Regions from separate parts of the Flagellimonas halotolerans genome, predicted to be linked through region 2. Evidence: riboswitches for the same ligand, from Rfam matches in the RefSeq annotation. Region 2 holds a riboswitch; the other holds the start of a gene.
The links. A riboswitch is a leader RNA that binds a small molecule or an ion and turns the genes downstream of it on or off. The one in region 2 is predicted to bind cobalamin.
Positions count from the first base shown of each region.

Region 1: it holds a riboswitch for cobalamin, as region 2 does, so the genes downstream of both, metE (5-methyltetrahydropteroyltriglutamate--homocysteine S-methyltransferase) here and VM932_RS03275 (TonB-dependent receptor plug domain-containing protein) in region 2, are expected to answer to the same signal.

Region 1 is NZ_JAYKYV010000009.1:547-10,451, forward strand. It holds gene trhA (PAQR family membrane homeostasis protein TrhA) at 1-212, shown strand, start outside; gene VM932_RS11450 (ZIP family metal transporter) at 264-950, opposite strand; gene VM932_RS11455 (THUMP domain-containing class I SAM-dependent RNA methyltransferase) at 1,007-2,164, shown strand; gene VM932_RS11460 (DUF6048 family protein) at 2,419-3,180, opposite strand; gene VM932_RS11465 (DUF6452 family protein) at 3,161-3,679, opposite strand; gene rlmD (23S rRNA (uracil(1939)-C(5))-methyltransferase RlmD) at 3,710-5,122, opposite strand; gene rocD (ornithine--oxo-acid transaminase) at 5,358-6,602, shown strand; cobalamin riboswitch at 7,026-7,232, shown strand; gene metE (5-methyltetrahydropteroyltriglutamate--homocysteine S-methyltransferase) at 7,395-9,716, shown strand; gene VM932_RS16775 (cysteine-rich CWC family protein) at 9,760-9,905, shown strand, end outside.
Region 2 is NZ_JAYKYV010000002.1:12,194-27,197, forward strand. It holds gene VM932_RS03215 (S9 family peptidase) at 1-810, opposite strand, end outside; gene VM932_RS03220 (ChaN family lipoprotein) at 902-1,753, opposite strand; gene gndA (NADP-dependent phosphogluconate dehydrogenase) at 1,764-3,173, opposite strand; gene zwf (glucose-6-phosphate dehydrogenase) at 3,339-4,871, shown strand; gene pgl (6-phosphogluconolactonase) at 4,915-5,640, shown strand; gene VM932_RS03240 (acyl-CoA thioesterase) at 5,621-6,166, opposite strand; gene VM932_RS03245 (DUF559 domain-containing protein) at 6,374-6,604, shown strand; gene VM932_RS03250 (6-phosphogluconate dehydrogenase) at 6,594-6,959, opposite strand; gene VM932_RS03255 (DNA recombination protein RmuC) at 6,970-8,304, opposite strand; gene VM932_RS03260 (ABC transporter ATP-binding protein) at 9,163-9,942, opposite strand; gene VM932_RS03265 (FecCD family ABC transporter permease) at 9,942-10,973, opposite strand; gene VM932_RS03270 (ABC transporter substrate-binding protein) at 10,974-12,125, opposite strand; cobalamin riboswitch at 12,395-12,625, shown strand; gene VM932_RS03275 (TonB-dependent receptor plug domain-containing protein) at 12,695-14,557, shown strand.

The DNA.
Region 1 (9,905 bases), on a different contig from region 2:
TAATGGGATGGCTTATTGTGATTGATTTACCTTACCTACTGGAGCATATGTCCTCATCTGGATTGATTTACCTTACCGCAGGTGGAGCTTTTTATACTATTGGGATAGTTTTCTATTCCGTAAAAAAAATACCATACAATCATTTGATATGGCATTTTTTTGTGCTTGGTGGAGCATTGAATCATTGGTTGCTAATAGAATCCTTGAGCTAAGTCATCTTTACTTAATCTATTAACAAGGTTGTTTTGCATCCAATAATAGACTTACACCAAATAAGCAGTCCCGATTCCCAAAATAATTACCACTAATTTTCGTAAGTTAAAGGCATGGCCTTGGGCACTTTCAAACAAAATAATGGTAGATATGTGGAAGAACACCCCAATAGCTAAGGAGGTTAGTAAATGACCATAATTATCCATCCAAACGGATGTGGAAATATAGCTGCCCAAAGGCGTCATCAAAGAAAATGCAGTAATAAATAATAGGGATGTGACAAGTTTCATCTTTGAATTGATCAAAAAGATGCTCAAGATAATGGCTATCGGAATTTTGTGGATGATGATGCCGTACAAAATGGAATCGTTTCCATGAATGGGCACACCTTCGACCAGAGCATGGATGGAAAGACTCAAAAATAACAAAGTGGGAAATTTGTTTTCTTTTAGTTGGACGTGCATGTGCCCGTGTTCAGCTCCTTTGGAGAAAAACTCCAAGAATATCTGCAAAAGTATCCCTCCCAAAATGTACAGGGCAATTATTTTTGGCTCATGGCTATTATAAACATCGGGCAACAGCTCAAAAAAAGTTAATGACAACAGAAATGATCCACTAAAAGCCAACAAGAGCTTAATATTGTTGTTGTTCTTTGGTTTTGTGAACCAAACAAATCCAAAACCGGCCCAAACGGCCAAGATGGGTATTATATAAATAATAGCGGAAGGAAAATCCATAGGTGGAATTAAAGGAGCAAAAATAGCCTATTTTTGCAGAAAGTTTTTAAGATAGTATGGCAGGAAATTTTAAGATGATGGCCAAAACCCTTTATGGATTCGAACCTATTTTGGCGAAGGAGCTCCGTAATTTGGGAGCTGGCCACGTGGAAGAGGGAGTCCGTAATGTAACTTTTGAGGGAGATACAGGTTTTATGTACAAGGCAAATCTTTGCCTTAGAACGGCCTTAAAGGTGTTTAAACCCATAAAAACGTTTCGGGTTTTTAATGAAAAGGACCTTTACAGGCATATTTATGATCTGGATTGGCCCGAAATTTTTGATGTAGGAAAGACTTTTGCCATTGACAGTATTGCCAATACAGAGGTTTTTGACAACTCCATGTTCGTGTCCCTAAAGACCAAGGATGCCATCGTGGACAAGTTTAGGGCAGTGGTTCGAGAACGCCCCAATGTAAAGACCCAAGATCCTGATGTAAAAATAAACATACACATTTATAATAATACCTGTACGGTCTCATTGGATAGTTCTGGGAACTCCCTTCATCAAAGGGGTTACCGTATGTTGACCAATATTGCACCCATCAACGAAGTATTGGCAGCTGGTCTGTTGTTTAAAAGTGGGTGGGATGGGCAATCGGATTTCTTTGACCCAATGTGCGGTAGTGGAACTTTTCTGATTGAAGCTGCCATGATAGCGTGTAATATTCCAGCTAACATCAACAGGGAGTCTTATGCATTTATGCATTGGAACGATTATGATGCTGAGCTGCACACTAAAATAGTGGATGCGAGTTTAAAAAAGGTGCGAGAGTTCCATCATAAGATTATTGGTTACGATAAAGCCCCATCTGCGGTAAGAAAAACACAAGAAAATGTGGACCACGCCAATTTGTCGGATTACATTACCGTGGAGCGAAAGGATTTTTTTAGAGTGGACAAACCAGTTGATGGTAAATTACACATGTTGTTCAATCCACCGTATGGAGAGCGATTGCCCATTGATATGGAAATTTTCTATGGCAAAATGGGGGACACCTTTAAAAAGATTTATCCAGGTACGGATATCTGGTTGATTACTTCCAACTTGGAGGCGCTAAAGCACATAGGCCTTAAAACTTCCAAAAAAATAAAGACCTTTAATGGTAAACTGGAAGCAAGACTGGTAAAGTATGAAATTTATGAAGGAAGCAAAAAGGCAAAAAAACAGAGTTAAGGTCAGCTACCTGTGCTTTAAAAAGATGAGGAATCGTATAAAAATAGATTTGGCTTAGTGCAAAAGAATTGTTTAGATTTGGTGATGTGTTTATAACACGACTAACTAACTCAACCAAATTTTATAAAAGGAGTCCAATGTGGCTCCTTTTATTTTTCGTACCATACTCGAGTTTCTTCTTTTAAGTCCTTGCCATTTATTGGTATTGTCCAGATTTTCGCTATCCAACACCATCAATAGGGGCAGTCATCAAACTATTGGTTGTTTTCAGGTTCCTCCTTGCTCTTTTTGGACTTTTTGTAAAGTGGGATAAAGTAAGAGATGGAATAGTTGTAGTTCACACCAAAATTGCTCCCTTCTGTAACTTTGTTAAATCCGGGAATCCAAAGGTTGGGAAACGCTTCATCTTCTGTATTGGTGATCAAAAAGCCCAATCGGGCACTCATGCCCACAAAAATATTGGCAAACAGCTCTACTTTTGCACCCACAACAAATTCCAGCCAAGAGGCAGATAATCCGCTAAATTCACGGTTGGGGTTTTCGCCGGGCAAAAACTCTTTATTAAAGAAACGGTTTGTTTCGTAAAGGCTGTAATCGTTCAAGGTGTGGTTAAAACTTGCCACCGCATAACGCCCCCCAATGGTAATGGCATTGTTCATTCCATACCAATTTCGGTAGGTATTCATATCCACACCTGCTTTAATATAGCTTCCCGAGGTTTCGTAATCGTATAAAAGGGTGTTGTTCAAACTTTCGTTCTGCCTCTTGGTTTCGTTCCCTAATTCGGCAGCCAAATACAATTTATGGGTAAGTCGGTAGTCGCCCACCAATTCTAGCCCAGTGTAATCTTCATCCATAAAGGAAAGTACCAATTTGCTAATGTCTGCACCTACGCGAAGCCCATACTGATCTTTATATTCAATTGTATCCTTTTGTTGAAGGTCGATAGGTTCACTTTGTGCTTGCACCAAAATTGGCAGCAGGCCAATAAAAATGCTAATGAAATATTTTGACATGGATGTTATCGGTGTTTTCTACGTTAGGTTGAACGACCTTAATATCTTGGATCCAATTCTCGGCACTTTCCGGTACGGCAACGGTGATGTTGTTATAATTGACCACAAACCCGCAGGCCCTTGAGATAAAAGCTTCACCAAGGTCGTAAGAAATGGTTAAGGTGTCAATATTTCCAATTTCCTGTTCCGTTTCATCATCATCCCGTGAACCAGAAATAATCTGGTACATGGTACTTGTTGCACTGCTCCTTAAGGGAACCATCAATGAATCTGGCGAATTTGCTCTGTCACTAAAAGAATCATTGGTCAAAATACTGTCTATATCCAAACTTTTGATTCGTATCGATGAAACTCTTTTTACTGCAGTGGTATCATCAATGTTAAAAAAACCAATGACCATCAGTGGTGTGTCACCCTCAACGCAGATATCATCCTTTTCACAGGATGAAACAAAATAGAGCATTGATGCAATAAGTAGGATGGGGATTATTTTCTTCATTCCGGTTAGCTGTGGATTTTAATTCAAAAACTACACCCGTTTTTCCAAAAGTACAACATTTTCAACGTGGTGTGTCTGCGGGAACATATCTACGGGTTGCACCTTGGTGACTTTGTATTTTTCTTTCATAAGAGCCAAATCCCTGGCTTGGGTTGCGCTGTTACAGCTTACGTACACAATTTTAGGTGAGGCTACTTGCAAGAGTTGTTCCACCACCTGTTTGTGCATGCCGTCCCGTGGAGGATCGGTTATGATCACGTCGGGCTTACCGTGTTCTGAAATAAAGCTATCGTTGAACACATTTTTCATATCGCCGACAAAGAATTCAGCGTTGGAAATGTTGTTGTGAAGCGCGTTGGCCTTGGCATCTTCAATGGCCTCGGGTACGGACTCCACACCAATAACCTTTTTTGCATTTTTAGATATAAATTGGGCTATGGTCCCCGTTCCAGTATATAAATCGTATACCAATTCGTCTCCGGTGAGTCCAGCAAAATTCCTTGCTACTTTATAAAGCTCATGGGCCTGTTCCGAATTGGTCTGATAAAATGATTTTGCATTGATCTTGAACTGAAGCCCTTCCATTTCCTCAAAAATATGGTCACGGCCTGCAAAACAAATTACTTCCTGATCGTAAATCGTATCGTTTCCTTTGGAATTGATGACGTAGAGCAAGGCAGTTATCTCCGGGAATGTTTCCTTTAAATGATTTAGGAGCAGTTCGCGATGCTCTGTATTTTCTTCGAAAAATTGTACGAGCACCATAATTTCCCCAGTTGATGATGTTCGCATCATCAACGTTCTTAAAAGTCCTTCCTGTTTTCTGGGGTTGAAAAAGGTGAGGCCATTTTTATTGGCAAAATTTTTCACCTCTAACCGTATGGCATTGGAAGGGTCTTGCTGTAAATGGCACTTTTTAATATCCAAAATCTTGTCCCACATGCCAGGAATATGGAATCCCAATGCATTTCTGTCCTCAATTTCGATATCGGAGTTGATTTCCTCTTGGGTCAACCATCGGCTATCGGAAAACGAGAACTCCATCTTGTTCCTGTAAAAGTACTGCTCTTTAGAACCTAGAATGGGGGTTATTTCCGGAAGATCGAGATGACCAATGCGCTTAAGGTTGTTCTCGACCTCTTTTTGCTTAAAATAGAGCTGATGCTCATACCCCATGTGCTGCCATTTGCAGCCGCCACATACACCAAAATGCTCGCAAACAGGTTCGGTTCTTTTATCGGAAAGGGTGTGGAAGTTGGTGGCAACCCCTTCAAAATAGGCTTTTCGTTTTTTGGTGGTCGTTACATCCACCACATCTCCGGGAACGGCATTGGTAAGGAAAATTACACGTCCGTCAGGGGCCTTGCCCACGGATTTTCCCTTTGCACCGGCATCGACAACCTCTACGTTTTCAAACGTTTTTCTCCTTTTGTTTTTACGCATGCCGCAAAAGTAAGTTCTTTTTGGTATTTCACAGAACGCAGCTTCTTAAATTGCATCTAAACTTTCGGTGGTTCAATCGGGAATCACATTCTGAAAAATTACATTTTCACCGATTAATTTGTAATTTGCGGGCACTCCAAGGGATGATTTCTCTCCCACGCTGCTTTTTCGAAACTTCGAAAGAATAAAGGTACAGTAGGAATGGTTATTTTATCAATTTTAATCATTTAATGAAATGGCTGTTTTAGATCATTTAACATCGCAGCAAGCGATAGAATTGGAAAACAAGTACGGAGCACACAATTACCACCCACTTCCTGTGGTCTTGAGCAAGGGTGAAGGGGTTTATGTGTGGGATGTGGAAGGAAAAAAGTATTATGATTTCCTCTCGGCATATTCTGCCGTAAACCAAGGACATTGTCACCCCAAAATTATTGGTGCCATGGTGGAGCAAGCAAAAACATTGACCTTGACTTCGCGGGCTTTTTATAATGATATGTTGGGCAAGTATGAAAAATACGCAACCGAAACCTTTGGCTTTGATAAGTTGTTGCCCATGAACACAGGGGCAGAGGCCGTTGAGACCGCCTTAAAAGTATGCAGAAGATGGGCTTACCAGAAAAAAGGCATCCCAGAAAACCAAGCCAAAGTGATTGTTTGCGAAAACAATTTTCATGGTAGAACTACCACTATTATTTCTTTCTCCAATGATGAAGTGGCGAGAAATAATTACGGCCCGTATACCGAAGGTTTTGTAAAAATCGAATACGATAATTTGACAGCACTGGAAAATGCCCTAAAAAGTAATCCACACGTTGCCGGATTTTTAGTGGAACCCATTCAAGGTGAGGCCGGGGTCTATGTACCATCAGAAGGATATTTGAAAAAAGCCAAGGCCCTTTGCGAAAAACACAATGTACTTTTTATTGCTGATGAAGTTCAGACCGGTATCGCAAGAACGGGCAAAATGTTGGCGGTAGACCATGAAGATGTGAAGCCAGATATTTTGATTTTGGGCAAGGCCCTTTCTGGAGGGGTTTATCCGGTTTCTGCAGTTTTGGCCAACGACCCTATTATGGAAGTAATCACTCCTGGAAGCCACGGAAGCACCTTTGGTGGAAATCCAGTTGCCGCTGCGGTAAGTACGGCCGCCTTGGAGGTGATTAAGGAAGAAAATCTAGCACAGAATGCCGAAGAATTGGGGGAATTGTTTCGCGCAGCGTTGAACAAGTTTATCCCTTCTTGCGATTTGGTGGTTAAAGTGCGTGGCAAAGGGTTGCTCAATGCTATTGTGATCAACGATACGGAAGAGAGCTCGACCGCTTGGGATATTTGTATGGCATTAAAGGAGAATGGATTGTTGGCGAAACCAACGCATGGCAACATTATCCGTTTTGCACCACCTTTGGTAATGAACCGAGAGCAGTTGATGGATTGTGTTTCCATAATCATCAAAACGCTACAGGATTTTTCTAAGTAGATTAAAATAAAAATATAAAAAGGTCTAAAAAGCAGCAAAATTTTGATTTTGTCAGGTTGAGTGCAGTCGAAACCCATTGATTATCAAATTGACTTAGGTTCTCAACTGCGCTCGAACTGACTCAGGTAATAAGCTTTTTAGACCTTTTCATAACACCTAGCTGATTTCTAACAAAAAATACTGGCTTGGTATGGAATTCCCAATACGTTTGTTAAAATCACCGTGCCTCAAAGTAAGTGTTGGATTGGCGTTTAAATATAGTATTGCATTTTATGGCAATGAAGTAAATTATTCTTAGGTACAAACATAATCAACAAGAAAAAGTAAATGGTGACCGTGGGATCAAAGATAATTTACCTATTCGTTATCCCTTAATAATTTTAATGGCTACATTTACATTTCAATAAGTTCTTTACTTAATTTCTTTATCATAGCGGTAAGGGTCCCCTTCGAAGGTTGGGGTTAAAAGGGAATCGTGTGAGAATCACGAGCTGACGCGCAACTGTAAGTCCGATCCTGTTTTACGGGATAGTATGTTTTTACCAATAGTGCCATTGTCCTCAAAGTGGGGGCGAGAAGGCCGGTAGGAATCGAACAAGCCAGGATATCTGCCCATATCGTTCCTACATTGTAGGATTTTGACGGTGCCTTCGCGTTAAGGGCAAGTCGGGCGTGTTTATTTCTTTCTCTGGGTTTTCCTATAGAAAATATAGCGTTCTTCTTGTTTAAGGCATTGCGAAGTTGAGCTAAGGAGCTTTTATCTAATTGTTCAATTTTATAAAAGCTTTAGCAATGAAAACAAGCAATTTGGGCTACCCAAGAATCGGGGCCCACCGTGAGCTAAAAAGAGCTTGCGAAAAGTACTGGTCGGGCAGGATTACTTTGGAAGATCTGCTCCATGCTGGTAAGAGTATCCGAGAGGAAAATTGGAAACTCCAACAGCAAAAGGGAATCGACCTTATCCCTTCGAACGATTTTTCCTTTTACGACCAAGTTCTGGATACCAGCCTCATGGTTGGTGCTATCCCTGAACGGTACAAGAATGCCCAGGACACCAAGAGTACTCTTTTGGACCTCTATTTTGCCATGGCAAGGGGGGTGCAGAAAGATGGTGTGGATGTTATTGCCATGGAGATGACCAAATGGTTTGATACCAATTATCATTACATCGTTCCAGAGTTTACCAAAGACCAAGAATTTGAACTGCTTTCATCAAAGATCGTCGATGAGTTTAATGAGGCAAAGGCAATGGGAATACACACCAAGCCTGTGATTCTGGGGCCTGTTACCTATTTATTGTTGGGAAAAGAAAAAGAAGAAGGGTTTCATAGGCTGGATCTTTTGCCCAAACTACTTCCCATATATTGTTCCATTTTAAAACGATTGTTGGATTCAGGTGCAACTTGGATACAGTTTGATGAACCTATACTATCCACAGACCTTTCGGACAAGGAACAAGAAGCCATCAAAAAAGTTTACCAAGAAATCGCGACAGCGTTTCCTACCCTAAAAATGCTGTTGGCCAATTATTTTGGAGATTTTGGAGATAATCTGGATACGGCACTATCATTGCCTGTTTGTGCCCTTCATCTGGATCTTAAGCGAAGCCCGAATCAATTGGACACCGTCTTGGAATTGGGAAAACTCAATAAAAAAATATCCTTGTCCTTGGGTGTGGTCGATGGTCGCAATGTATGGAAAAATGATTTTAAAACTTCTTTGGAGTTTGTTCAAAAGGCAAAGACACAACTAGGGGAAGAACGTGTGATCTTGTCCCCATCATGTTCCCTGCTTCATGTTCCATATGATTTGGAGCTTGAGAAAAATGAACAAGTGCTTCACGAAGATGTAAAGGACTGGATGGCCTTTGCCAAGCAAAAATTGGAAGAACTCCAAAGCCTGAAGCTTTTAGCTAGTGTCCCCAATTATGAATCCCATCAACATTTTATAGCGAATTTGGCTTCAATGGAAAAGAGAAAAAATTCCACATTGATTCATAAACCCAAGGTAAAAAAGCGGGTGGAACAGCTTCATGAAAAGGATTTCTACAGAAAATCCCCTTTTAAAAAAAGAAAGGTACTTCAAGAAGCTCACTTAAATTTGCCCCTGTTTCCCACGACCACCATTGGCTCTTTTCCCCAGACCCAAGAGGTAAGACGGGCCAGGTCATTGTTTAAAAAGGGAGAGCTGAGCGAACAGGCGTATGTTGATTTTCTGATAAAGGAAACTACTGATGCCATTGCTTTTCAAGAAGAGGTTGGACTAGATGTACCTGTGCATGGTGAATTTGAGCGCAACGATATGGTGGAATACTTTGGGGAGCAATTGGACGGGTTTGTTTTTTCTCAAAATGGTTGGGTGCAAAGTTATGGATCCCGTTGTGTAAAGCCCCCTATCATTTTTGGGGATGTCTCAAGACCAAGCCCAATGACGGTGTTCTGGACATCCTTTGCGCAATCATTGACCGAAAAGCCAGTAAAGGGGATGCTCACAGGTCCGGTCACTATTTTACAGTGGTCGTTTGTTCGAGATGATCAGCCACGTTCTTCCACCTGCAACCAGATTGCCCTAGCCATCCGGGATGAGGTGGTCGATCTTGAGAAAGAGGGCATACAGATTATTCAGGTGGATGAACCTGCAATACGTGAGGGACTCCCCTTACGTAAAAAGAATTGGGAAACTTATTTGGATTGGGCCATTGGAGCCTTTAAACTATCAACAAGCGGAGTGAAGGACTCCACGCAAATCCATACGCACATGTGCTATTCTGAGTTCAATGATATAATTAAGAACATTGCCGATATGGATGCCGATGTGATTACCATAGAATGTTCTCGATCGCAAATGGAGCTGTTGGATGCTTTTTCCGAGTTCGATTACCCCAATGATATAGGGCCAGGTGTGTATGATATCCATTCTCCTAGGGTTCCATCTTTAAATGAGATTTTGAAACTCTTGAGAAAAGCGGAGAATGTACTGCCTGCATCCAAACTTTGGGTAAACCCGGATTGTGGGCTCAAGACACGTGGTTGGGAAGAGACCAAGAGTGCCTTAAAACTTATGGTATCTGCAGCTCAACAGATGAGAAAAGTTGAGGGAGCACCTACCAATTAAAACTATTAAGGAGCCAATGGCTTGCCATTGGCCCCTTTTGCTTATGGCACAACACGAGGACACATATTGTCAACGATGCAATGCACAGTTCGAATGCAAGGTGGGATCTATCTCCCTATGCCAATGTAGTGCGGTTGCGATCAACAAGGAAGAGCAGGAGTATATTAGCCTTAAGTATTCCGATTGTCT
Region 2 (15,004 bases):
TGGATTACCGTCAGGACCGTAGCGGTCGGTTAATGGATTAATTTCACCATTATTTACATTAATGCTATAAATTTCGCTGTCTGCAGGTTCAAACTCCTCATCTTTATGGAAATTGGCGCTAAAAAATAAATGCGTGTTGTCCTTTGACCAGATAGGACTGCCATGGTCAAATTCCGAAAATGTAAGTTGATTTGGCGTTCCCCCGCTAATGGGCAAGGTAAACAATTGTGAATTGCCACCTTTGTAATACCCTGCACCATCGCCACGGTAATTCATTTTATCAATGTATTTTGGCGGCTCGTTCCATTTGGCGCCCTCGGGCTTTTCAGGCATTTTAATGATGGATTTGTTGGCTTCGGGCACGAACATATTAAATGCCAAGTATTTGTCATCATAAGACCATGAAACTGTCCCCGGTGATTGTGGTGTATTGGTAAGGGCCAGAGTTTCCTTGGTATCCAGCCACATAAGGTAGAGTTTCATTTTGTCATCCGCCATATTGGACTTGAAAACAATTTTTGTTCCATCGTGCGACCATTTTGGGGCAAAATCGTTATGGTTTCCTGTGGTTAACGGACGATTGTTGGAGCCATCAAAATTGATGATCCAAAGATTGGAAAGATTGCGGTCCGTCATCACATCCTTAAAATTCCGAACATAAATGATTTTAGATCCATCTGGGGAAATTTGAGGGTCGGAAACATATTCCATGTTGAAGATGTCCAATAGCTCCAAATTGGATTTTACTTGGCAAAAACCTAAAGGAATGATGGCCACAAAAAGTAACAGGGCAACTAGTAATTTTTTCATGAGGAAGCGTTTAGTTAGTTTAGATTCTTAAAAATAGGGAATTTATCTCCTTATTTTTTGGTTCAACCGTATAAAAGTGGTGTAAGATGAATTAATATGTTGTGGTCATGTTTTGATCCACACAAATAATGAAATCAGCCAATTGGGTGTTTTCTTCCTCCAGTTTATGAACATCTTTTTGCTTCACGGTAGATATGGTACCATACTCTAAATCGGGTCGTTTTAATTTCAAGTACCAAAGAATGCCCTCATAATCATTGGAGTGGTAGGCACCGTTGTAATGCAAAAACAAAGCACCCTCCTTGTAATTTTGAAGGATAAAATGGGCCATGGTCGCATCTTTGATGGCCTGTGCCATTACCAAGGTGGGACTACCGTGGTCGCCCATCATTTTTAGGATATTTTGATACCCTGGCAACTCGGGGTCGTAAGCAATGGGCAAAGGAGCTATCCATTCTTTTTCTTGGTCGGGGAGTGAGTCCAAGGCTTCAAAACCACCTTTGTATACCATACTGGCGTAACGTCTGGGCACGTTGGATGCGACAAAAACAAGACTACTGTCCTTCGCAAAATCCACCAAAGGAGCATAATCTGTTTTATGGTTGTTCCACAGTCGTGCGGTGGAATCCAATGTTTTGTAGTCTATTTTACCCGATAAATAATCGTTGAGTTCATCTTGGTTGTCGACCTCGATCATTTCCGCGCCGAGGATAAGTGCTCGCTTGTTGTGCAGGTCAGCGGTAAGCTCGTACTGCAACCAATGTGCAATAGGATTGTTGTGCAGCTCCCCAAACAACACCATATCCTTTTTCTCCAAGGTCTTGAGCATTTTTCTGTAAGAGACCTTTTTCCCCTTGGCATTGTAAATAACGTAGGGTTTCTTCTGTCCATAACCAAAGGTTATTAGTAGGGTATAGGTTAGAAGGAGGAGAAGATTTTTCATTTGATTAGATTCAATCCTCCCACTCCGTATGGAAAATACCTTCGCGGTCCAAACGTTCGTAGGTGTGCGAACCAAAGTAATCGCGTTGCGCCTGTATCAAGTTCAATGGCAAACGGCTACTGGTGTAGGCATCAAAATACGTGAGCGCATTGGAAAGGCCCGGCAAAGGAATACCGTTTGTGGCGCCATAACTCACTAATTCGCGTGCTGCATCTACTGTGCTTTGTACTTTTTCTACAAAAGAAGGGGAGAGCAACAAGTTCTGTAAATCTTTGTCGGCTTGGTAGGCTTCGGTAATATCGGCCAACAAGGCAGCACGGATTATACAACCGGCACGCCATATTTTGGCAATTTCGCCCAGTTCCAGTTCGTAACCATATTCTTTGGAGGCATCTGCCAATTGGTGCATACCCTGCGCGTAGGTAATGATGAAAGCAAAATAAAGGGCCTGCTCCGCTTTTGTGGTAAAGTCATCTTTGTCCACCGCTTTTAGTGTGGGACGGTCATACAACTCATCGGCTTTAATACGCTCGGATTTTAAAGCGGATATTTCACGCATGCTCACTGCAATATCAATGGTAGGGACGGGGATTCCCAAATCCATGGCATTTTGAGAGGTCCATTTTCCAGTTCCTTTTTGTTTGGCCTTGTCCAAAATCATATCTACAAGGTCATTATCCGTCAAATCATCTTTTTGTTCAAAGATTTCCGAAGTGATTTCCACCAAAAAGGACTGCAAACGACCATCATTCCAACGAGCATAGGTTTTGTGAAGCTCATCGTTGGTAAGGCCACCTGCTTTTTTGAGCAGATCGTATATCTCGGAAGTCAACTGCATCAAACCGTATTCGATACCGTTGTGCACCATTTTCACATAGTTCCCTGCGGATTTTGGACCCAAATAGGCCACACAGGGTTCGCCGTTGTATTTTGCGGACACAGCTTCAAAAATAGGTTTTACGTGTTGATAAGCTTCTTTGGAACCGCCGGGCATAATGCTCGGTCCCTTTCTGGCACCTTCGGCACCACCTGAAACTCCGGCGCCAAAAAAGTTAATGCCTTTTTCTTTTAAATAAGCCTCGCGACGGTCAGTATCGGTATAAAAGGAGTTCCCTCCATCAATAATAATATCACCTTTGTCCAAATGGGGCAGCAAACCATCGATTACGCTATCCACAATTTTTCCTGCGGGTACCAATAACATAATTTTTCGAGGAGTGGTCAGCGCCAGTACAAAGGTTTTTACATCGGTGGCGGCATTCACTTTTGCGGTATCACCACCTTCGTTGATTAAAGCATCCACTTTTTCTTTATCCAAATCATTTCCAAATGCAGTAAAACCGTTATCAGCTACATTTAAAATAAAATTACGTCCCATTACTCCAAGGCCCACAAGGCCAAAATCATACGTATCTGCCATTATATATTTTTCTTCTTCTTTGGTGTTGATACAACCTTGAGGTTGTGATTTCTTGAATTACGAACCTAAAATAAACCTTATATTCGTGATGCTCAAAGATAATGACTCCTTATTAAAAATGAATGGTGTCAAGAAGAGCACAATCTGCCAGAAACCGAAAATACTATGAAAAAGACAGATAATCAGATGCTCGTGATTTTTGGAGCATCAGGTGATTTGACAGCAAGAAAATTAATGCCATCCTTGTTCAACCTTTATTTGGCCGACCAGTTGCCCGAAAACTTTGTGGTGCTAGGGGTGAGCCGCAGCAATTTGACCGATGAGGCATTTCGGGACCGTGTAGTGTATGAAAGTGATTATTTAAAAGAAAAAACGAAGGACCTGACAGCAAGCAAGGTAAAAAGCTTTGCCAACAAGCTATATTACGAGGATTTGGGCGATAGCTACGATACCGATTATGGCGGCCTGCGTAAGCGGGTGGAAGCCCTAAAAGAAGAGTACAACACTTCAGGAAATATTATTTATTACCTATCCACACCACCCACGCTTTACGAAACAATATCACAAAACCTGTCCAACGCGGGCATGAACACCCAAAACAATGGCTGGAAACGCTTGATTGTGGAAAAACCTTTCGGTTACAGCTTGGAGACGGCCAAAGAGTTGAACAAAGGGCTTCACAAGTATTTTAAAGAGCATCAGATATACCGAATCGACCATTATTTGGGCAAAGAAACCGTTCAAAATCTTTTGGTGACCCGTTTTTCGAACAGCATTTTTGAACCCCTTTGGAACCGTAATTACATTCAGCATGTAGAAATTACCAATGCGGAAAGTGTAGGTGTTGAAAAACGTGGTGGGTATTATGACAAGTCCGGCGCTTTGCGGGACATGTTCCAGAACCACTTGTTACAAATTGTTTCGTTGGTAGTGATGGAGCCACCGATTGGCTCAGATGCAGAAGAAATCCGAAATGAAAAAGTAAAGGCGTTAAAGTCGTTGCGTATAATGACGGACGAAAAGGAACTGTTTGAAAATACCATTAGGGCCCAATATGTGGCTTCCAGAGTAGATGGGAAAGACGTTAAAGGGTACCGGAAAGAAGATGGGGTAGACCCGAATTCCACTACGGAGACCTATGCCGCGATAAAATTTTATGTGGACAACTGGCGTTGGCACGGGGTTCCTTTTTATGTACGAACCGCTAAGCGAATGCCCACCAAAGTGACCGAAATTGTGATTCACTTTAAAAAGCCGCATCATCAAATTTTTAAAGGCTCCGAAATGCAGGAAATGGATAACAAGTTGATTATCCGTATCCAACCCGATGAGGGAATCTTGATTAAGTTCGGAGTAAAAGTGCCTGGGCAGGGCTTTAAAGTTGAGCGGGCCAATTTGGATTTTTACTATGCCAACTTGGCCGAAACTTATGTGATGGAGGCCTACGAGCGCTTGTTGTTGGACGCGATGCAAGGAGATGCTACACTATATGCCCGTGCCGATGAGGTTGAAGCGGCTTGGGAGTTCGTAGATCCTATATTAAACTACTGGAAAAACGGTAAGGACGTTCGTATGTATGGTTACGCGGCAGGTGCTTGGGGACCGGAAAATGCAGATAACTTGATTGATGATGAGGGCTACTGGCGTAACCCAACAGAAAACTTGGCGGACGACCCAGGGTTTTGTGTGATTTGTTAATTTGTCGAATGCCGAGAGTTGAGAACAGAAAATAAAATTTACAATGGATTTAAAAATATATAAAGATAAGCAGGAGGTTGCTGAACAGTTTTCCAGCTATTTTGCGGATAAACAAAAAGATAAGGATGCTTTTTATGTAGCATTGTCTGGGGGTAGTACCCCTAAAATTGTTTTTGATGTATTGGTAGAAAAGTTTTCGGACAAAGTAGATTGGAGCAAGGTGCATTTTTATTGGGGTGATGAGCGTTGTGTGTCCCCAACCGATGATGAAAGCAACTATAAAATGACGGTGGAGCATCTATTTTCCAAAATAAAGGTGCCCAAGGAGAACATTAATCGGATATTGGGGGAAAAGTCCCCTGAGGGTGAAGCTTTGCGCTATGCCAATTTGTTGGAAATGGATTTGGATAGGGTAGAGGAGGTGCCTCAGTTCGATTTGGTAATTTTGGGTATGGGCGATGACGGTCACACCGCATCTATTTTTCCACATGAAATTGAATTGTGGGATTCGGAAGATCATTGTGTGGTAGCTACGCATCCAGATTCAGGCCAGAAACGGGTTTCCATAAACGGGAAGGTTATCAATACCGCCAAAGAAGTAGCTTTTTTGGTCACCGGTGCATCCAAAGCCGAAAAGGTGAAGGCCGTGGTCGAAAAAACGGAAGGTTCCGAGGCTTACCCGGCATCCTTGGTTAATCCAGCTTTGGGGAATTTGTTGTGGTTTTTGGATGAGGCTGCTGCTGCACGGCTCAATCAAAATCCATCTTAACGTTTTCGCCATCTAAAAACTCCAAATATTCGTTCACTTTAAAGTTGTTGGATTCGTATTTGCTATCTCGTTTAAAAGCAGATTGTTTACGTTCCTTGCTGCGTGCAAATCGACGAATATCTTGCTTGGTTTTTAAAATAAGACCGGGAACTAACTTATTTTTACCATCCTTGCCCTTGGCCACCATGGTAAAATAGGACGAATTGCAATGTTTCACTTCTCCCGTGGTCACATTTTCCGATTCCACGCGTACCCCGACCACCATGGAAGTTTTTCCGGTATAGTTAATGGATGCTTTTAGTGTGGCCAATTCCCCAACTTCAATTGGATTTAGAAAATCCACTCGATTCACCGAAGCGGTGACGCAATAACTTTGTGAATGTTTGGATGCGCAGGCAAAAGCAATTTGGTCCATAAGGTTGAGGATATGCCCCCCATGTACCTTGCCGCCAAAATTGGAATGGGAAGGGAGCATAAGTTCGGTGATGGAAACTCTACTTTCTCTGGATGATTTGAATTTCTTCATATTTTGTTGGGGTTTAATCGAATCCTTTTTTTAATTCGATTGTACACGACTGTACCAGTGGTCAATCCAAATGTCACATCGAGCGTAGTCGAGATGTCTTTGTCAGCCTTTCGACTGCGCTCAAGAAGACAAAGACAAAAACCATCAATGCCATTGGTACAATTGCGGATATACAATTTTTTAAAAAGTAAATAACAGCAATGTAAAATGATTATCAAATATAATCCAAAGCTAAAAGAGTTGGCCAGGCAATTACGAAATAATGCTATAAAAGCCGAATTTACTCTGTGGCAGAAACTAAAGCGGAATCAAATGAACGGACTATATTTTTCAGTTTCAAGCAAACGGAAATACACCTCCCTAAATCCCTCTTTTTTTAGGAGGGAAGCCATTTCCCATCTAAAAAGAGGAGCCAGGGGTGTGTGGATTAATTTCTGAAAATTGGAGATTTTTCAGATTTGACTTCAGTGATAAAATATTTGGTATCGCCCAACCAGAAAAAGGTGGCGTAGCGTTCCTTGTAGGTGACCTTGATGTACTGCCCTTGGAACTTTTTCATCTTTTCAATGATTTCCTCTTCCTTGTCCTCTACAGAAAACGAAAATACATTTGTGCCTGACAAACCTTGACTGATCTGTCCTTCCCAAGTTTTGACCATCACGCCTTTTCTACTGAATTTGATGAGTTCCCCCGAACGATAACCCTCACTGTAGGGCACATAATAGATAAAAGCAAAATAGCCCACAACACCAACTATAATGGCGATGATGAAAATGGTCAAGAATTTTTTCATGGTTCGTGTTTTAGTTCATTTCTTCAAAATCGTCCTCATGGGCGCGCATTAAAATAGGTTCGGGCAAGGATTTTTTTGCTTTGGCCCCCATTTTCTTCAATTTTTCAATTGAGGTGACAATGTTTCCCCGTCCTTCGACCAACTTGTTCATGGCACCGCGGTACTCGCTTTTCGCTTCATCCATTTTTTTGCCCACTTTGGTAAGGTCGGAGACGAAGCCTTCGAATTTATCGTAAAGCGCTCCAGCCTGGCGGGCAATTTCAATGGCATTTCGTTGCTGTTTTTCGTTGCTCCACATACTGTCAATGGTGCGTAGTGTGGCCAAAAGCGTAGAAGGGGTAACAATAACGATGTTTTGCTCAAAAGCTTTGTTGTACAGTGATACATCTTCATTTATGGCTACGGCAAATGCAGGCTCAATGGGCACGAACATCAGCACAAAATCTGGACTCTCCATTTCGTATAGGTCCTCATATTTTTTGGAGGAAAGCTGTTCCACATGTCTGCGCAGGGAGTTGATATGATCCTTTAGGAATTTGGGTCTATCCTCTTCTTCGGCATTGGTGTAACGTTCATAATCCGTTAACGATACCTTGGAATCCACAACCATTTTTTTACCGTCGGGCAAGTGAATAATAACATCGGGCAACACTCTTGTTCCATCTGCACGCTTAAAGCTTTGTTGCACACTGTACTCTCTATCTTTCTCTAAACCAGATTTTTCCAAAACACGTTCCAAAACCAGCTCCCCCCAATTCCCTTGCATTTTGCTGTCCCCTTTCAGGGCTTTGGTCAGGTTTTCGGCCTCTTGGGTTATTTTAAGGTTTTGTGTCTGTAAATTGAGCAATTGCTCTTTTAAAGCAGAGTGAATACTAATGTTTTCCTTTTGCGACTTTTCTACTTTTTCCTCAAACTCCTTAATTTTTTTGTTGAGGGGCGTCAGGATATTTTCAATGTTCTCTTTGTTGCTTTTGGTGAATTTTTCGCTTTTTTCATCCAAAATTTTGTTGGCCAAGTTTTCAAATTCCTTCGTGAACTTTTCCTGTAGCTTTTCAACCTCTTCCTTCTGCTCTTTGTTTTTGAGCTGAAGATTCTCCAAATCCGCTTGGTACCTCACAATTTGGTTGCTTTGCTGTTCTTTTTCGCGCTGGAGTTGTTTTTGCTCCTCGTCGCTTAGCAATAACTTATCGTTCAAGGATTTTATGGTAGCGTTAAATTGTTGTTCCCGCTCGCCCCAAACGCTTTCGGTGGATTTAATCTTTAGTTTTTGGATGTACATGCCCACAAAAAGCCCAACGACCAATGTGATGATGCCAATTATGATAAAGGTAAGTTCTGTGCTCATTAAAAAATTTCTGAAGGATAAAGATAACGGATTACAAAGATAAAATGTCATTTCTTCCAAAGTAGAAATCCATAAAATGAGTTCGTAGTCGGAAGTCGGATGTCCGAAGCACGGAGTCCGATGTCAGTTGGCAGTCGACAGTACTCAATAACCCAATAACTCAGTAACTCCTAACTCTGAACTTGAGTTTTGGTTTTCATCTTTCTTTTGACACGAATTACACCAATTGCTCGATTTTCTTGTTAAATGTTGTTTTGATTTATCGTGTTGAGTCCTTCGGCTACATTTAGGATAAACTAAAGTCGAAACGGCGGAAGTCAGTTTGGAGTAGCACAATTACTCAATAACCGAACAACCATATAACTTAGTCCAGAGGTCAGAAGCACGAAGCACGAAGTCTTGGGTCTAGTGTTTTGGTTCTTGTCTCTTGTCTCTTAAACTTGATACTTGAGTTTGTCATTCCTGTGAAGGCAGGAATCCATTTTTTAAAGAAACCTGGGAACACATCACAAAGTAGATTTCTCACGCTCTCGCTGGTCGGTTCAAAATGACAATGAAACAATTGGTGGCCATTCTAGAAATTCGTGTCTGCCGTGGGTAGGAAATTTACTTTGCTGCACTCGTCTCCTCTCTAATCTCCCCAAAGGGGAGAAGTTCCCTTCTTTGGAGAGCCTGTCCCGAACTTGTTTCGGGAGATTATGTGAGGACTTCCTATCTGATTGCCTTTTTAAAACCCATGATCTCTTGCCCGTTTACCGTAGTCAGGCTTCGGAATCCCATAAGAGTCAGACCTTGAAACATGGTTTTACTGGCAGACAGACAAGTTTAGGGTGAACGGGATTTTTGTTGGTTATAAATTTACTTAGTCACCTTAAACGAACCTGTCTTGGCATCAAACTGTACCATTTCCGAAGGAAATAAACGGTCAAAGTATTTTTGTTCAATAAGTTGACACGGGTCGCCAAACGGATGGTCTTTTCCATCCAAAATCAATATGCGGTCACATAATTGAATGGCCAATTCAATTTCGTGGGTTGTAAAGAGAATGGTTTTCTGTTTTTCGTGCGCCAATTCTTGAAGCATTTTAAGGATTTGCACTTTGTGGTACAAATCCAAATGGGTGGTTGGCTCATCCAATAAGATCAAAGTGGTGTCCTGAGCCATGGCCCGCGCCACCAGCACCCGTTGTAATTGTCCGTCGCTGATTTCGTGACATTTACGGTGTTTGAGTTCTTTCAATAAAAAAGTATCCAAACTATCCTTGATCCGATGTTTGTCGTCTTCGGTCAATGTGCCCAACCAATTGGTGTAGGGTTGCCTGCCCAAGGCGATTAATTCTTGTACAGTCAAGTTTTTGGAGGCAGGCTGCTCGGTCAAAACCACACTAAGCTCCTTAGATAGGGTAGATGATGTATATTTTTCCAAATTTTTGCCTTTCAACTTGATGTTTCCATCAAGTTTAGGCTGAAATCCCCCCAAAGTGCGCAACAAGGTCGATTTTCCAATGCCGTTGATGCCCACAATTCCGCACAACATTCCAGTTTCCAACTCAAAATTGATGCGCTCAGCAACTATTTTGGATTCGTACCCAACGGTCAAATTTTTAACGGACAGTATGTTTTTGTTGTTATTGGACATTAGAACATCATTTTACGTTTGCGCACCAAAAGCCATATCACTACAGGAGCTCCAACCAAGGATGTAATGGCGTTTATGGGCAGCACACTGGCGGAATTGGGCAATTGCGCCAAAGTATCGCACAGGAGCATTAAAATGGAACCATAGAGCATTACGGCGGGAATCAGTACTTTGTGTTCCATGGTATCAAAAATTTGGCGGGTAAGGTGTGGAACAGCGAGTCCAACAAAAGCAATGGGCCCTGCAAATGCGGTTATACCTCCTGCCAACAGCCCAGTGGCGATAATTATGGTCAATCTGGATTTTTTTAAGGAAATTCCCAAACTCTGTGCGTAGTGTTCCCCTAAAAGAAAGGCGTTCAACGATTTTATGGAAAGTATACTGAGCAAAACTCCCAAGGCAACGATTACAAGCAATAAAAGTAACTGCCCTGTTGAAAGGTTGCCCACACTTCCAAAGGACCAAAAGATGAAGCGTTGCAGGTTCTCGGCACTCGAAAAATAGGCCAACACACTTACAATTGCGGAGGTGATGCTGCCGAACATCAGTCCAATGATCAACAAAGCCATGGTATCTTTCACGCGTTGGGCAACAATCATTACTACGGAGAGTACCAAAAAACTACCAATACTTGCGGCAATGGCCAGGGAAACATCACCCAAAAAAGAGATGGAAGTATATCCTGCCAACAACGAAGCGCCCATCAAAAGTAAGGCGGCACCCAAACTGGCCCCAGAACTAATCCCCAGTACAAAAGGGCCTGCCAACGGATTTCTGAACAGGGTTTGCATTAAAAGCCCACTCAAGGAAAGTCCTCCGCCCACCAAAATGGAGGTAAACGCCTTGGGAACCCGATAATCCCAGATAATGTATTCCCAAGATGCAACTTGCGAAGTTTTTCCAAAAAGCGTGGATAGCATATCTGTAAAAGGAATAGAAACGGAACCCGAACTAATGTTGAGAAGACAGGACAGCATCAATGCCAGTATCAACAACAGAAAGGAAAACCGGTATGTTTTTGCTCCTTGCATTTATTGTAATGGTTTAATGAACAGCAATTGATGCTCGGGCAATAGCTCCGGGTGCAATATTTTGATGAAATCCCTCAAAACAATATCTGGGCGGTGCGGTGCCAATTCGTAAAAAATAAGCCCGCCAGTTTCTCCCTTTTCAATGGCGTTTGAATACACTTTTTTATTGGCGAAGGCATAAAATTGTTGGTGATGGGTGTTGGCATTGCTCAATTCCTTATAAGAAGTTTGGGAAGAAGGGTTAAACCAAAATTCGGCATCTTGTGCCTGCTCCAAAACGGACTCCAAACTAAGACCAATGCTTCCCGTTTCTTCGGTGTTGGACCAAAGATAATCGGCATTGGCATCTTTCAGGAACTGGGCCATCCAACTGCTGCCTCCAGCCACGTACCAAACGTCTTTGTATAATCCGCCAGTTAGCACTGTTGGTCTGGATTTTGCTTTTTTTGCCAATGCAGCGGCCTGTTTATAGGATGCTTCAATTTCGGTAAAAATGCTATCTCCCAATTTTTCTTTTTGAAAGAAGGGCGCAAAAAACTTCACCCATTCTGCTTTGCCCAATGGGGTCTGCTCCACCCAATCGCCATTGTAAACCACGGGTATTCCTGCTCGTTCTAAAATATGATACGCCTTGTTTTCTTCGTTAATACTGAATCCGATGATGAGCTCAGGGTTCAGTATCAGCACCATTTCTGTGTTGAGGACATCGTTCATGCCCAAGTTTTGAATTTGACCGTTTTCCACAAGCTTTCTTGCCTCTGGTGAAGAAATGTAATCGGTGTTGGGAAATCCGACTATGTTTTTGAGTTCCCCGAGTTGCTTTAAAGGCTCTATGTGAGTGGTTGAAGTGAGCACTATTTTTTCGACTGGGGTACCCACAATGGCATCATATTCACCTTGCGGGAAAGTAATCGATGGTAATTTTTCTTTAGGTACCAAGGCATATTTAAAGTTATCGGCCCCAGGCCAAGCTGCAGTGACTTCAATAACGGTGAAATCGGCTTCTTTTTTTACCGTAAAACCCGTTGCATAGGTTATGGAGGGTGTTGATCCCTGTTTTTGAGCAGGTTGCGATTTTTTTTCTTGCTTGCAACCTATCAACCAAACCAAAAGGAACCCCAAAAATAAAATTGATTGCTGTTTTTTTGCCATGAACCAAAAGTAAGATTATTTAAATATTTCTGTAGTTTGATGAACCTCATCATTAAAGTCAAAATTGTCATGTTGAGCGTCCCGAAAGTTTTCGGGAAGACACCTCACCTATTTTTTCAATAATATAATGACACGAATTACATGAATTTTCTCGAAGGAAAGGTGGGTTGGGATGCTAAACGAATTCTTCGGCTGCGCTAGGATGACAGCTCAGATTGACAGATGAAATCATTTTAAACTTTTGCATAAAAGATTAAACAGATTGATTAGCTTTGGCCACGAATTTTGGTTCGCACGGATTTTTTCCGTGGGATTAAAAGGGAATCCGGTGCAAAACCGGAGCTGTTCCCGCAACTGTAAGTATGTGCCGAACCGGCACCGATGTTTTAAACATAGGTGCGCAGTAGGCGATTGTCTCTTCTTCAAAACCACTGCCCGATGGGTGGGAAGGTAGGAGGCAAAACACAAGCCAGGAGACCTGCCAGATTCAAACAAACAATGTTAAACTTTCGGGATAAAAGTTTACGTATGAATATCATACTATTCTCCCGTTTATTCAATTAAACGAAATGAAAAAAAATCATTTATGGTTAATTACCGCCCTTTTGGCGGGTAATGGAATTTTTGCGCAAAACGTACAGCAAGATTCACTTAAGGTGCAGCGACTGAACGAGGTTGTTGTTAGCGATTCAAAATTTGAGTTGAAAAGAGAAAACTCAGGTAAAACGGTAATCAAGATTGCGGCCGAAGAAATGCAGCGCAACCAAGGCAGGACAGTTGCGGAAATCATCAACACCAAAAGTGGTATCGAGATTGCCGGTAGCCGTGGTAGGGATGGCGATGTGCTTGGGGTTTATGCCCGTGGTGGCCGTGGTCGTCAGGTTTTGGTGATCATTGATGGTGTTCGGGTGTCGGACCCCTCCACTTTTTCGGCGGAGTACGATCTTCGGCTGCTTTCTCCAAACAGCATAGAGTCCATCGAGATCATTAAAGGGGCTGCCAGTACACTTTATGGTACCAATGCGGTTACGGCCGTGATCAACATCACTACGAAAAGGGCTTCAAAACAAAAGATTGCAGGAAATTTTGAAACAAGTGTGGGCACCAATCAAACAGCAGATGACCAAAATTATAATTTAGGGAGTATTCAAAATTCGGCAAATGTGAACGGTACTTTGGACAAGTTTACCTACGGGGTGGATTTTTCCAATAGATATAAAAGCGGCCTGTCAGCTGCAGTAACGCCGGAGAATGAGGAGGATATTTTTTCACATTACAGTGCCAATTTAAGGCTTGGGTATCAATTCTCTGATGCTTTTGGGGTTCAGGTTTATGGAAACCAGACCAAGTTTAAAAATGAGTACGATGCCACACAGGCAGAAGCACCTAATTTGGGTGAGAATGAGCAGCAAAGAGTCGGGTTGTCATCCGAATATGGCTATGGGAAAGGTTCGGTCCATCTAAATACAGCGTTTACCCATTATGAGTCCGTGGCCAATGATACCTTTGGCGAAAGCACCACCGAGGGAAGCAATTGGGTGTTGGACCTGTACAACAAATATGTTTTTGGTGAGCAATTCCATACCATTTTAGGAATGAATTACATCAAGGATGAAGCTATTTTTACAGAAGATGTTGATTTTACCATTGTGGATCCTTATGCCAATGTCGTGTATGTTTCAGATTTTGGACTGAACTTGAATGTGGGTGCCAGATGGAACAATCACTCTGAATATGGAAACCATTTTGTGTATAATGTGAATCCTTCTTATGTTTTTGACACTGAAAACGGATATGTGAAAATGATGGGGTCTTATGCCACATCGTACATCACACCGAATTTAACGCAATTGTTCGGTGCCTTTGGCGGGAATCTGGAGTTGGAACCTGAAGAAAACTCGACCATTGAGGGGGGTGTTGAATTCAAACTCAATGAAAAGTTGAGAATTAGCACTGTTTATTTTGATAGAAATGAAACCAATGCCATTGGGTACGATGCCAATTTTATGAGTATTAACATTGCGGATGAAATTGATGCCAATGGGGTAGAGGTGGAAACTACGTGGTTGCCTTGGAGCACTTTTAGCGTTAATGCCAATTACACCTTCACGGAACGCAAAGGGGACAATGCCATCCGTATTCCAAAACACAAAGCCAATATGTCCTTGTGGTACCAGTTTTGTGAGAGTACGAGTGCATCGTTAAGCTATGCTTATACAGGTCAACGGTTTGATACGGATTTTGCAACCTTTACGGATATTGCTTTGGAACCTTTTTCTTTACTGAATTTTTCCATTGGACACGAACTGATCAAAAACAAGCTAAATGTGTTCGTAAATGCGGACAATTTGTTGAATGAGGATTACAGGGAATTGCTTGGATTCACAACTCGTGGCCGAAATTTTAGGGTGGGTCTCAACCTGAACCTTTAATAAAGCCCATCTGTAACATCAATTTTTGTGAACCTGAACTTGTCCGTCTAATGGGCTGGTAAGTTCAGGTTATACTTTTGATTAATATTTTAGAAGTACTAGTTTTATTAATCCCAATTAAATGGGCTTAAGGTTTGTTCTTTTGAATACCTCACTGGCTTGTCCCGAGGTAGTTCATTAATATGGTAGTTCTGAGTGAAACGAAGAATCTCTTTTTCGATACAAAGATAAGGCACGCCTGACCACTGACTTTCGACATTCCAACCTTAGTTTATCCTGAGCGTATCCGAAGGCCTCAACGTGACACTTCATGCATCGAGCATCAAACTACAATAACCTCTGCCTAACAACAGACATGAATTACACAAATGGCCACGAATCAGTTAATCTTTACAGTAATGAGAGTAATGCTTTTTGATTGAAAGATTCTCCAAATGTTTTACACTT